Regions from separate parts of the Arthrobacter sp. NQ7 genome, predicted to be linked through region 2. Evidence: riboswitches for the same ligand, from Rfam matches in the RefSeq annotation. Region 2 holds a riboswitch; each other region holds the start of a gene.
The links. A riboswitch is a leader RNA that binds a small molecule or an ion and turns the genes downstream of it on or off. The one in region 2 is predicted to bind thiamine pyrophosphate.

Region 1 (4,272 bases), on a different contig from region 2:
TGAGCCCGGCCAGGGGAAACAGCAGCAGTTCGAAGACCAGGGCCACGGAGGCCGACACCCAGTCGATGGACAGCGCCAGGACCGCGGTAATGAGCACGACGGCGGCAAACTTGCTCAGGGGGTTGGCGCGGGCCAGGAGGGCGCGGTTGCCGGCCAGGGTGAGTTCCTGCCTCATGGCGCCACCGGTTCCGACGCGGCCATCCGAAGCTCCGCCCCGCCCAATGCCCCAGTGAATTCGGCGTCGTGGGTCACGGACACCACGGCGGTGCCTGCGTCCAGCAGCTCGGAGAGGAACGAGGCCAGCTCCGCCCATGTGTTGGCATCCTGGCCGAAGGTGGGCTCGTCCAGGACCAGCACCTGGGGGCTGGCGGCGAGGACGGTGGCAACGGAAAGCCGCCGTTTTTCGCCGCCGGAGAGCGTGTAGGGGTTGGCGTCCACCAGCTGGGTAAGACGCAGCCGCTCCAGCAGTTCGTCAACCCGGTCCTCACCGTGGCCAAGGTGCCGGGGACCGAACAGCAGCTCATCGAGCACCTTGCCGGTGACGAACTGGTGCTCCGGCTCCTGGAACACCGTCCCCACGCGCGAAATCAGTTGCTCGGCCTTCCAGGTGTAGGGGTCGATCCCCGCGCCGCGGCTGAGGTCCAGCGTGGCGGAAACCTTCCCGGAGACGGGTTCCAGCAGCCCGGCAAGGGTCAGCGCAAAGGTCGATTTTCCGGCGCCGTTCGGACCGGTGATGGCGAGGGCCTGGCCTGCACGGACCTGGGCCGCGAGCCCTTCCTGGACCGGGACGGGCGGAATCCTGCGAAGGCCCTTGCGGCGTGGACGTTCGCGGGAGACAGCAAGCCGTTCGGCGGCCAGCAGGAGATTCCCGGTTCCGGGGGCGGGAACCCCGGCACGGCCACGGGTGGCCGGCACGTAGCCCGGCACCCACACCCCGGCGGCGGTGAGCTTGGCGCGCGCCTCGCGAAGCACCAGGTCCGGCGGCCCGTCCAGGAGTACGGCGGGATCGGATGCGGAGCCCGGCTGGAGCACCACGATCCGGTCCACCAGGTCCTTCCACACGGAAACCCGGTGCTCCACCACCACCAGGGTGGCCCCGGTCTTGTCCAGGCAACGGGCGACGGCGCCCCGGACCTCCAGCACGCCGTCCGGGTCCAGGTTGGCCGTGGGTTCGTCCAGCAGGATCAGCCCCGGGCGCATCGCCAGGATGCCCGCCAGCGCCAAACGCTGCTTCTGGCCGCCGGACAGCGCCGACGTCGGGTGGTCCAGCGGGAGGTGGGACAGGCCGACGTCGGCAAGCGCCTCGTGCACGCGCGCCCAGATGGCTTCCCGGGGCACCGCAAGGTTTTCGGCGCCGAAGGCGACGTCGTCGCCCACCCGGGACAGGACCACCTGGGTTTCCGGGTCCTGCTGCATCAGCCCGGCGTGCCCGCGCCGGGCGCGGGGCACGGCGCCGTCAATGAGCAGCGAACCTGACTCGTCGGCGTCGCCTGCCTCGCCGTCGTCGTTGATGTCGCCCAGCACCCCCGCAAGCGCATGCAGCAGCGTGGACTTCCCGGCCCCCGAGGGACCGAGCAGCAGCACCCGCTCGCCGGGGCTGATGTCCAGGTCGAGGGCATGGACGGCAGGCTTGGCCCGTCCGGCATGCCGCCAGCCCCAGCCGCGGGCGGCCACGGCGGCGGGGCGGACCGTGCCGGCGGCGTCCTGGGGAGCCATCAGGAGAAGACTGGCTCCGTGGCGGCCTTGCGGGACGCGAAGGAGCTGAGCACGCCGGTGCGCGCCAGGCCGCGGGTGGCGAGCCAGGACAGGGCGCCGGCGATAACTGCGCCTGACAGCATGCAGAACAGGATGTAGGCCAGCTTGTCACCACCGGAGTAGGCGATGTTCCAGCCCCACGGCGCGAACGAGTCGTTCAAGCCGCAGAACAGGCCCGCGGCCGCACCGGCCAGCAGGGACACCGGCAGGTTGAACCTGCGGTAAACGAAGATGGCGAAGATGATTTCCGCGCCCAGGCCCTGGACGAAGCCGGAGAACAGGACGGATGCGCCGTACTGGGAGCCCATGAGGAGTTCGCCCGTGGCGGCCACGGTCTCGCAGAACAGGGCGGCCCCGGGCTTGCGGATAATCAGCATCCCCAGGACGCCGGGGATCATCCAGCCACCGGCGATCAGGCCGGTCAGGGGCGGGTAGGCGGCGTTCATCGGCACGGAGACCGCGGCCGCAGCCTGGTCCCAGGCCCAGAAAATAACGCCTCCGGCGATGGCCACCAGCGCGGCCACCACGATGTCCACGACGCGCCAGGACTTGCTGGTGGTCTTCTTGATTGCTGCAGTACTCATTGGATCCTCCTGGGAAACAGGAGGGGAAAGTATTCCCGGCCGGCGGCCTGTTGCCGTGCAGCCGCGACACTTTGAGAACTCGACTCCCTTGCGCCGGTACTAACCGGATCAGGTTCGAGGGTCTGCGGCGGTCCGCACTCTCAGCGCCCACCTTCAGTTCCCGGCTGGTGCCGAGGGCCGACGGCGGCGCTCCCCTGTCGTTTTTAGTGTTGCGTTAAATGTGGGTAAGGCTTTTTGCCCTTCCGGACGTGCTCAAGTTTACACCGGAGGGCCCTGCGTGGAGGGCTCCAACGGCCCATCCTGCCGGATGTGACCGGCCCGCCGGCCTATCGAAGCGATGGCTTTAGCTTTTATTAGTAATCATGCTTACTATATTGGTTCCCGGGATGGACGGGGACAGGGCGTGGGAGCTCCGTCCCCGGTCACGGAAACAGCGCGCCGGAACGAGGAGCATCATGAGAATCCCGGAAACCCGAGGGCCCATCAGCAGCGCCCTTCTCACGGCCTTGGCCAAGGCTCCGGATTCCGCTGGCGCGGAACTGGACGGGCTGTACCGGCTGGTGGCGGGGCAATTGGCGGAAACCACCGACATCATTGGCGACGAGGACATCCAGCTGGCCCTTTTCTGCCTTTACGAGCTGCACTACTCGGGCCTGGACGGCGTCTCCGACGCCTGGGAGTGGGAGCCCGGCCTGATCAGGGTGCGGCGGCTGATCGAGGAACCGTTTGAGGCCGCCCTCCGCACGGCCGCGCACCAGGCCGCCGGAAGCCTTGAACTCCCGACCGGCACCTTGGGCAGCGACCAGGTGGCCGATGTCCTCTTCGGCCTTGCGGCCGCTGACACCGGCCCCAGCGTCTCCCGTTTCGTTGCCAGGAAGGCAAGCCTGGACCAGCTCAAGGAGTTCCTGGTCCACAAATCCGTGTACCAGCTGAAGGAAGCCGATCCCCACACCTGGGCGATTCCCCGCCTCAGCGGACGTCCCAAGGCGGCGCTGGTGGAAATCCAGGCAGACGAATACGGCGGCGGGCGGCCTGAGCGGATGCACAGCGCGCTGTTCGCCCGGACCATGCGGGGCCTGGGGCTGGACGGCAGCTACGGCGCCTACGTCGATGCCGTTCCCGCCATTTCCCTGGCCTCGGTGAACCTGATGTCGCTGTGCGGCCTGAATAGACGGCTGAGGGGGGCCATCACCGGCCACTTGGCCATCTACGAAATGACGTCTTCCCAGCCCAACCGGTTCTACGGCAACGGATTCCGCCGGCACGGTTTCGGCCAGGACATCACCCACTACTTCGACGAGCACGTGGAAGCGGATGCAGTCCACGAGCAGATCGCGGGGCGGGACCTGGCCGGCGGCCTGGTGGAAGCAGAGCCGGAGCTCCTCGCCGATGTCCTGTTCGGGGCAACGGCCGTCATGGCCATGGACAGCCGCCTGTCGAACCACCTGTTGTCCTCCTGGGAAGCCGGCACATCGTCGCTCCGGACGGCCGTGCCGGCGGCAGCATGACCCCGGGAACAGCATGACCCAGGAACAAGGAACAGGAGGCAACGTGGACCAGGAATCTGCGGCGGGCTCAATAGTGGTGTGCCCGGACGGACCCTTGATCGTCAGGGGCGGGTTCGAGATCGTCACCCCTTCGGGGGACGCCGTGCCCCGCGACCGAAAGACCGTGGCGTTGTGCCGGTGCGGGGCCTCGGCGATCAAACCCTACTGCGACGGCACGCACAAAATGATCAAATTCCGCACCGAACCACCCACCCCATAGTCCGCCAAGTGCCTGCCGCCCGCCACGTCCTTGCCATGACCGGCACGGCTGTCCGGCTAGGGTGGAGGCAGTCCGTTTTCCGCCGCCGCAAGGAGTTACAGGAATGAACCTTTTCATCAAGCTGCTCGGGACCGGGGTGAGCCTGGGCGCAGGCCTGGCCGGCACC
Region 2 (4,272 bases):
CCGGCGAGGTCAACTGGGAGGCAGTGAACCTCGAAGGCAAGCAGCGCCGCATCGAAAACGCGCTGAAGTCCGGGGATACCGTGCTGGTCCAGGTCACCAAGGACCCCGTGGGCCACAAGGGTGCCCGCCTCACCAGCCAGATCTCGCTTCCCGGCCGCTACCTTGTGTACGTGCCCGGCGGATCCATGACCGGCATCTCCCGCAAGCTGCCCGACGTCGAACGCAACCGCCTCAAGCGCATCCTCAAGGACCGGCTGCCCGAGCACGCCGGTGTCATTGTCCGCACCGCCGCCGAAGGCGCGTCCGAGGAAGAGCTGACGCACGACATCAACCGGCTGCGCGCCCAGTGGGAAGGCATCGAAAGCCAGGCGGCGTCCACCAAGATCCTTGCCCCCGAGCTGCTTTACGGCGAGCCGGACCTGACCATCAAGGTTGTCCGCGACGTCTTCAACGAGGACTTCTCCAAGCTCATCGTTTCCGGCGAGGAAGCCTGGGACACCATCGAGGCCTACGTCACCTACGTGGCGCCCGATCTGGTGGGCAGGCTCGAGAAGTGGACCAAGGACCAGGACATCTTCTCCGCCTGGCGCATCGACGAGCAGATCCACAAGGCCCTGGAGCGCAAGGTCTTCCTGCCCTCCGGCGGCTCCCTGGTGATCGACCGCACCGAAGCCATGACCGTGGTGGACGTCAACACCGGCAAATTCACCGGCAGCGGCGGCAACCTCGAGGAGACGGTCACCAAGAACAACCTCGAAGCCGCCGAGGAAGTGGTCCGCCAGCTGCGGCTGCGCGACATCGGCGGCATCATCGTGATCGACTTCATCGACATGGTGCTCGAATCCAACCGTGACCTGGTCCTCCGCCGCCTGGTGGAATGCCTGGGCCGCGACCGGACCAAGCACCAGGTCGCGGAAGTGACGTCACTGGGCCTGGTCCAGATGACCCGCAAGCGCATGGGCACCGGGCTGCTGGAAGTCTTCGGCGAACAGTGCGAGGCCTGCGCAGGCCGCGGTGTAGTGACCCACGACGATCCCGTGGAGCACCGCCGCGCCAACATCGTGGCCGCCGAGCACCATGTCCAGCGCACCGACAACCGTCCCGAGCCCCGCGGCGAAGCGCACCGCCCGGAAGGGCACCGGAACGACGCCGCCCAGCCCGGGGTCCGCCCGGAGCGCAAACGCCGCCGCGGCCGCGGCAACCAGCAGCCTGAAGCGGCTCCGGCCCCGGCAGTCCACGTCCACACCGTCCAGCCCGACCCGACAGATGCCGAGCGGCACGCCAAAGCGGAGGCCACCAGGCTTGCCCTGGCCAACATCGCAGCGGCCGCGCACGCGGCGCACCTGCACGACGACGAGGTGGCCGCTGCACGGCAGATGCCGTCCGTTCCGCCTGCTGCCGCACCCGACGGGGAGAAGCACGACGACGGCTCCCCGGCGCGTCCCGCGGCGGTCCTGACGTTCGGCGGCGAGCAGGTCCCGCTTCCGTTCGTGGAGCACGCTGAGGAGCACCAGCCCAAGCCGGCACTCACCTTGGACCGCCTGGCCGAAGCGTTCGCGCACCTCGGCCAGCCCGCCTCTGCCATGGAGGATGCACCGGCCAAGGACGCGGCTGCCCAACAGCCTGCCGAAGCCGAACAGCCCAGGAACGCCGAACGGCCCAGGGAAGAAGCGGCGCCGGTGCAGCAGCCGGCTGCGGTGGAAGCCCCGGCGGAAAATGATTACTCCGACCACACGCTGGAGCAGTCCCGCCAACGCCGGCCCCGGCGCCACCGGGCCGCCAGCCGTGCCCAGGGTGCCGCCAACGAGACCGCCGTCCAGCACCACGAGAATGTCCAGGCCACTGGCGCCGGGCACTCGCACGCCGCGAAGGCACCCGAGTCCGGCAAACCCGGGGCTGCCACGGCGGAACCGGGCAAGGCGGCGGAGGAACCCATCATCCTCGGCGTCGGGGTGCCCGCCTCGGAGCTCTAAGCCCACGCCGGACCACCGCGCCGGGAAGTCCCCGTCCGGTGGACTGTTCCCCTCCGAATAACGGGGGAACAGTCCACCGGGCGGGGACTTCCTGCATGCCGGGGGCTGTCACCTTTCCCGCGCCCGGGCGTCAGCAGCTAGTCTGGAAACCGACACGGGGTGCCGCACAGGCCGGCTGAGATCCAGACCCGTTGAACCTGTCCGGCTAGTACCGGCGAAGGGATGTCTCTTGTCTTCGACCCTCTCCATGCCCCTCCCGGCTGTCCTGGAGGCTGCCCCGCAGCCCGCTGGCCGTGCCGTCCCCCGAGTGCTCTCCATCGCCGGTTCCGACCCGTCAGGCGGGGCCGGCATCCAGGCGGACCTCAAGAGCATCGCCGCCCATGGCGGCTACGGTATGGCCGCCATTACCGCGCTCACCGCACAAAACACCCGGGGTGTGCAGGACGTGCATGTTCCTCCCGCCGGGTTCCTGGCCCGGCAGCTGGATGCTGTCAGTGATGACATCAGCATTGACGCCGTCAAGATCGGCATGCTGGGTGATGAAGCGGTCATCCGCACTGTCCGCGGGTGGCTCGAAAAGGTGCGCCCCGCCGTCGTGGTCCTCGACCCGGTGATGGTGGCAACCAGCGGTGACCGGCTCCTGCAGGAATCGGCCGAAGCCGCGCTGCGGGAACTGCTGCCCCTTGCCCACCTCATCACCCCGAACGTGCCCGAGCTCGCCATGCTGGTGGGGGAGGACCCGGCGTCGGACTGGGAAGCGGCGCTGGACCAGGGCAGGCGCCTCGCAGCGGCCACCGGGGCCACCGTGCTGGTCAAGGGCGGCCACCTCGCGGGTCCCGGCTGCCCGGACGCCCTGGTCAACACCGGCGGCCTCCTGGGCCAGGAAGTGGTGGAAGTCCACGGTGCCCGGGTTGCCACCCGCAACAGCCACGGTACCGGCTGCTCGCTGTCCTCCGCCATGGCCACCGTGCAGGCGCGCGTGGGCGACTGGGAAGCTGCCCTCCGGACGGTCAAGCCCTGGCTGGCAGGTGCCCTGGAAAGCTCCGGCACGCTCGAGGTAGGCCAGGGGAACGGACCGGTCCACCACTTCCACCACGTCCGCCCGGCCCTGCCGGAAGGCGGCTTCGCGGCCCTCCTGTGGGCGGAAGCGCAGCAGGACCTCGAGGCTATCTACGCGCTGGACTTCATCAACGGCCTGGCCTCCGGCGGCCTCGCCGAAAAGGACTTCGCCTATTACCTGGCCCAGGATGCCCTTTACCTCAACGGCTACTCGCGGGTGCTTGCCCGTGCCAGCGCCATGGCCCCCTCCGAGGCCGAGCAGCTGTTCTGGGCCGGCTCCGCCCAGCAGTGCCTCGAGGTGGAATCGGAACTGCACCGCTCGTGGCTCAGCACCCGGCCCGCGCCCACCGGCTTGGGCCCCGTCACCAAGGCGTACGTCGACCACCTCACTGCGGCCTCGGCGTCGGGCAGTTATGCTGTCCTCGCCGCCGCGGTCCTGCCCTGTTTCTGGCTCTACGCGGAGGTGGGCGAAAAACTGCACGCCCGCTTCCTTGGCTCCGGCGAACCGGCCGGGCACGCCTACGCGGACTGGCTCCGCACTTATGCTGACGAGGGCTTCGCCGAGGCCACCCGCAGGGCCATTGCCATCGTGGACGCAGCGGGACGGAACGCGTCCGACCATGAGCGGTCAGCCATGGTCACCGCCTTCAAACAGTCGTGCCGCCTCGAACTCGAGTTTTTCGACGCGCCGCGGCTGCATTCCTGACCGCCGGCAGGCGGCGGCACCAGTATCATGGAACGGCACGGTGACGGCGCCGCCGCCGGCTTGTGGTTGCTATCACAGCCGGCCCGCCGGAACCAGCCTCATTTGCGGCCGGAGTCGGATTTAGCGTATTCTGGATCTTCGGTGCTTACGCCAACACTTGGGTTATGACCCCACGGCGTTGAGGCACAGCGAAAAACCAGGCTTTTAATGAGTCGGTTACGCACGCAAATTTTGTTATAAACGTCGAGAGAAGTGAGTTCCCAAGTGGTGTACGCGATTGTCCGCGCAGGCGGCCGCCAAGAGAAGGTTTCCGTTGGAGACTTCGTTACCCTGAACCGCGTCGCCGGTGGAGCCGGCAGCACCATTGAGCTGCCCGCACTGCTCCTGGTTGACGGTGACAAGGTCACCTCCGCCGCCGCCGACCTGGCCAAGGTAACTGTTACGGCTGAAATCCTCCAGGACCTGCGTGGTCCTAAGATTGTCATCCAGAAGTTCAAGAACAAGACCGGTTACAAGAAGCGCCAGGGTCACCGC
Region 3 (4,272 bases), on a different contig from region 2:
AAACCAGCCGCACGCGGACCTTGGTGCCGGATTCCAGTTCGCCGGCGCAGCGCGCGGTCACTGCGGGTTCGGCAATCTGGATGATGCCGGAGCTTCCGTTGCCGTTCCCGTTCCTGCCGTTGCTGCCCTTCCCGTTGCCAGTCCCGTTCCCGTTCCCGGAACCATTTCCGTTGCCGTTGCCGTTCTGGGGTTTGGAGCCGGAAATGACGATTGCATCGAACTCCTGCCCAATGTGGTTCAGCAGCAGTGCCGCCTCCACGGTGTCCAGGGCGAGGCGCTCCATGCGGGAGGCCAGCTGGTCCGAACCGGCCATGATGCCCGGCAGCAGCGGAAGGGCTTCGCGCGCCCAGCCGGGAACATCCCCGCCGTTGCTCAGGGCCTCGCAGATGACCAGCACGAAGCGGTCCACCAGCCGGCGGAGCGGGGCAGTGGTGTGGGCGTAGGCAGCACCGATGGCGGATTGGATGCCGTCCTCGGGTACGTTGCCGTCGAAGGCGGTGTAGGATGCGCCGCGGAACAGCATGCCGGCCGAATGCATGATAGCCAGCTGACGGGGATCGGTGGGATCCAGGGACCGCAGGTACTCGCCGTAGCTGACCTGGCCGTCCCAGGGCTTGCCCAGCGCCTCGGTCTGGAGCCGGAAGTGCTTCAGGCTCCGCTCGTCCGGAGCCGGCATGGTGCGCAGGATGCCCACCTTGCCCTCCAGCATCAGCTGCGCGGCAGCCATTCCCGTCATCAGCGAAATCTGCGCGTTCCAGTCCTCCACCGGAAGCTGCGGTACGGCATCAATGCGGTAGCCGCCGTCGGGCAGCTGGACGATCTCCTGCTCAGGCATGTTGAGGCTGGCCCCTTCACGCGCCCGTTCCAGCGCCACCCGTTTGAGGCCCACTTCGCGCAGCAGTGTCAGCACAGGGGAGGCGGTCCCGGCGTCGAGGTCCGCCTGGGCGCCCTTGTAGCTGAGCTTGTCGCGGCTGCGGATCCTGGCGCGCCGGACACCTACGGACAGCACGGCTGCGTCGCCGTCGAGCGTGAAGTCCCAGACGAAGGCCGAACAGTCCTGCCCTGGCAACAGGCTTCCGGCCCCCTCGCTGATGACTTCCGGGTGCAGCGGAATCCGGCCGTCCGGCGCGTAGAACGTCTGACCCCGACGCCGCGTTTCCGCGTCCAGGGGGCCGCCCGGCACCACGAATGCCGGGACGTCGGCAATCGCGTACAACACGCGGTAGCCCGTCCCGTCCGGCTCGATGAACACCGCCTGATCCAGGTCAGTGGATGAGGCGGGATCGATGGTGATGAATTCGACGGCGGTCAGGTCGTAGGACGGCAGCTCCAGCGCCGCCACGGCAGCGCGGGCGTCCGCAACGGCATCGGCCGGATACGGACCCGGAAGTTCCAGCTCCGTGCGCAGCTGGCCCAACGCCTCTTCCAGGGCGTTCCTGTGGTCATGAACGTTGGGGGCCAGCCGATGGTGTGACACAAAAATCAGCCTAGCTCCAAGTCCACGGATATGGCATCAGGAGGCGGCGGCGTCCAGCGCGTCGAGGAGGGATGCCGCAGCGGCTGCGGGATCGGCGGCAGCGGTGATGGCCCGGACCACAACGATCCTGCGTGCACCTGCCTCTGCCACCTGCCGGACGTTGCCGTGGTCGATCCCGCCGATGGCGAACCACGGCACCGGCTCCCCGGCCTGCCGGGAGGCTTCGGCGGCATACTCCACCAGTCCGGTCCCGACGGCGGACCTGCCGGGTTTGGTGGGCGTGGCCCAGACCGGCCCCACGCAGAAGTAGTCCAGGCCTGCCGGGCCGGCGGTGGCGGCAAGGGCAGCGTCCACCTGCTGCGTGGTGTGGCTGGAAAGCCCAATGGCTGCGTTGCCGTTGACCAGCGTGCGCGCCGCCGCCAGGGGCAGGTCCTTCTGGCCGATGTGGAATACCGGCGCCCCGGACAGCACCGCGATGTCCGCCCGGTCGTTGACTGCCCACAGCTTGCCGTGCCTGACTGCCGTCTCCTTCAGGACAGCCAGCAGGTCCAGCTCCTCGGCAGCCTCGATGGCCTTGTCCCGCAGCTGGATGATGTCCACGCCGCCCGCGAACGCTGCGTCCACGAACCCGGCGAAGTCGCCGCGGTCCCGGCGGGCATCGGTGCAGAGGTACAGGCGGGCCGCCTTGAGCGCGTCGTTGTCCCGTGCGTTGACAACTTCGGTGGCCGGGGCATGCGGGCCGGCAGGGAAGGATGAGGTGGACACATTCATGCCTGCAAGCCTAGTTCCTCTAAACTGGGCTGGTACTGCGGGAGCCCGCGGCAGCTGTCATAAAGCGCCGGGCTGAGAGGGCGTCAGAGCCGACCGCTTGACCTGATCCGGTTAATGCCGGCGTAGGGAAGGAACCACATGCGCAACCCCGTTGACAGTCTCCCCGGGCCCGAAGGCGCCAGCGCAAACTCCACCGTCCGGGCCGACGTCGCCGTCATCGGCGGGGGAGTGGTGGGGCACGGGATCGCGTGGGAAGTGCAGCGCTCCGGGCGCTCGGTCGTCGTCATAGACGACGCCCCGGGTACCGGAGCCAGTTGGGCCGCAGCGGGCATGCTGGCGCCGGTCAGCGAACTGCACTACCAGGAGGAGGATCTCCTGGAACTCATGCTCGATTCGGCGTCCCGCTGGCCTGCCTTCGCCGCCCACGTTGCCGCTGCAACGGGCGAGGACTGCGGATACCTGACGACGCCGACGCTGGCCGTGGGTGCCGACGCCGCCGACCGGCGTGCCCTGATGGACCTGCGGACGGTCCAGCAGGCCAACGGCCTGGCGGTGGAGCCGCTGGCGGTGCGGGAGGCCCGGACGCGCGAGCCGCTCCTCAGCCCGGCCATTGCCTGCGCCATGGATACCCCGTCGGACCACCAGGTGGATCCGCGGCGGCTGGTCCTGGCACTGCGGCTGGCCCTCGGCGGCGCCCCCGAAGGGAACCCGGAGCTGTCCGCCGCCGGGGCGGAGCGGGGCTTTGCCGTGCCGGACCGGGCCGCCGGGCTGTTGTGGGAGGGCCCGAGTGTTGCCGGCGTCAGCCTGGCCGGCGGCGGCACGGTCCTGGCCAAGGAAACCGTGGTGGCCAACGGGCTGCACGCGGCGGAGCTTGGCGGCCTGCCGGACGGGCTTGAGCTGCCGTTGCGCCCCGTCCACGGGGACATCCTCCGGCTGGCCGTTCCCGGACACCTTCGGCCCCTGGTGACGTCCACGGTGCGCGGCCTGGTCCACGGCGTGCCGGTGTACATCGTTCCCCGGCAAGACAGCACCGTGGTCATCGGGGCCACCCAGCGGGAAGATGCCCTTTCCGACGCCGTCAGCGCCGGCGGCGTCTATCAGCTGCTGCGCGACGCCCAGGCGCTGGTGCCCGCCGTCGCCGAACTTGAACTGCTCGAATCGACGGCCCGCGCCCGTCCCGGCACCCCCGACAACGCCCCCCTGCTGGGCCGGGTACCGGTGGCGGTGGGCTCCGGCCAGGACGCCACCACCGCCGGCCACGTCCACGGGCTCATCATCGCCACCGGGTTCTTCCGGCACGGCGTCCTGCTCACCCCTGCCGCCGCAGCCATCTGCACCGGACTGCTGGATGGAAGGACCGATCCACGCTGGGCACCCTTCAGCCCGGACCGGTTTTCCAAGCCGGTGGCGGCCGGCACAAGCCCGCACATCAAGGAGACAGCGTGAACATCACCCTCAACGGAGAACCGCACCAGGTGGCCGATGGCGCGTCCATCACCACCCTCGTCAGCCAGGTCACCGGTCGCCCGCTTGCCCAGAGCGGCCAGGCGACGGACGGCGGCAAGCTGGGCGTCGCCGTCGCACACAACGCGCAGGTGGTCCCGCGCAGCCAATGGTTCGCCACGGCGCTCGCCGAGGGCGACGACATCGAACTCGTCACAGCAGTACAGGGAGGCTGACGCCATGACCGAAACCAACACCATCCACTCCACCGGCACCGGCACCGGCGCCGGCGCCGGCGACGCCCTGGTGATCGACGGCGTCGCCCTCGAATCCAGGCTCATCATGGGCACCGGCGGGGCGCCCAGCCTGGACGGCCTGGGCGCCGCGCTCCTGGCCTCCGGCACCGCGCTGACCACCGTGGCCATGCGCCGCTACTCCACGGCCGAGACCGGCTCACTGTTCCAGCTGCTGGTGGACCACGGAATCCGGGTGCTGCCCAACACCGCAGGTTGCTTCACCGCCAGGGACGCCGTCCTCACGGCGGAACTGGCGCGGGAGGCCCTGGAAACGGACTGGGTGAA

Region 1: it holds a riboswitch for thiamine pyrophosphate, as region 2 does, so the genes downstream of both, PUN71_RS16425 (ECF transporter S component) here and thiD (bifunctional hydroxymethylpyrimidine kinase/phosphomethylpyrimidine kinase) in region 2, are expected to answer to the same signal.
Region 3: it holds a riboswitch for thiamine pyrophosphate, as region 2 does, so the genes downstream of both, thiO (glycine oxidase ThiO) here and thiD (bifunctional hydroxymethylpyrimidine kinase/phosphomethylpyrimidine kinase) in region 2, are expected to answer to the same signal.

What each region holds. Positions count from the first base shown of each region.
Region 1 covers NZ_JARFXU020000017.1:33,039-37,310, forward strand. The annotation lists gene PUN71_RS16415 (energy-coupling factor transporter transmembrane component T family protein) at 1-175, opposite strand, end outside; gene PUN71_RS16420 (ABC transporter ATP-binding protein) at 172-1,716, opposite strand; gene PUN71_RS16425 (ECF transporter S component) at 1,716-2,339, opposite strand; TPP riboswitch at 2,407-2,545, opposite strand; gene PUN71_RS16430 (iron-containing redox enzyme family protein) at 2,795-3,847, shown strand; gene PUN71_RS16435 (CDGSH iron-sulfur domain-containing protein) at 3,861-4,106, shown strand; gene PUN71_RS16440 (DUF4235 domain-containing protein) at 4,210-4,272, shown strand, end outside.
Region 2 covers NZ_JARFXU020000003.1:228,541-232,812, reverse strand. The annotation lists gene PUN71_RS05895 (Rne/Rng family ribonuclease) at 1-1,973, shown strand, start outside; TPP riboswitch at 2,119-2,213, shown strand; gene thiD (bifunctional hydroxymethylpyrimidine kinase/phosphomethylpyrimidine kinase) at 2,221-3,738, shown strand; gene rplU (50S ribosomal protein L21) at 4,003-4,272, shown strand, end outside.
Region 3 covers NZ_JARFXU020000002.1:347,055-351,326, reverse strand. The annotation lists gene PUN71_RS04400 (RNB domain-containing ribonuclease) at 1-1,477, opposite strand, end outside; gene thiE (thiamine phosphate synthase) at 1,514-2,248, opposite strand; TPP riboswitch at 2,276-2,394, shown strand; gene thiO (glycine oxidase ThiO) at 2,387-3,694, shown strand; gene thiS (sulfur carrier protein ThiS) at 3,691-3,927, shown strand; gene PUN71_RS04380 (thiazole synthase) at 3,932-4,272, shown strand, end outside.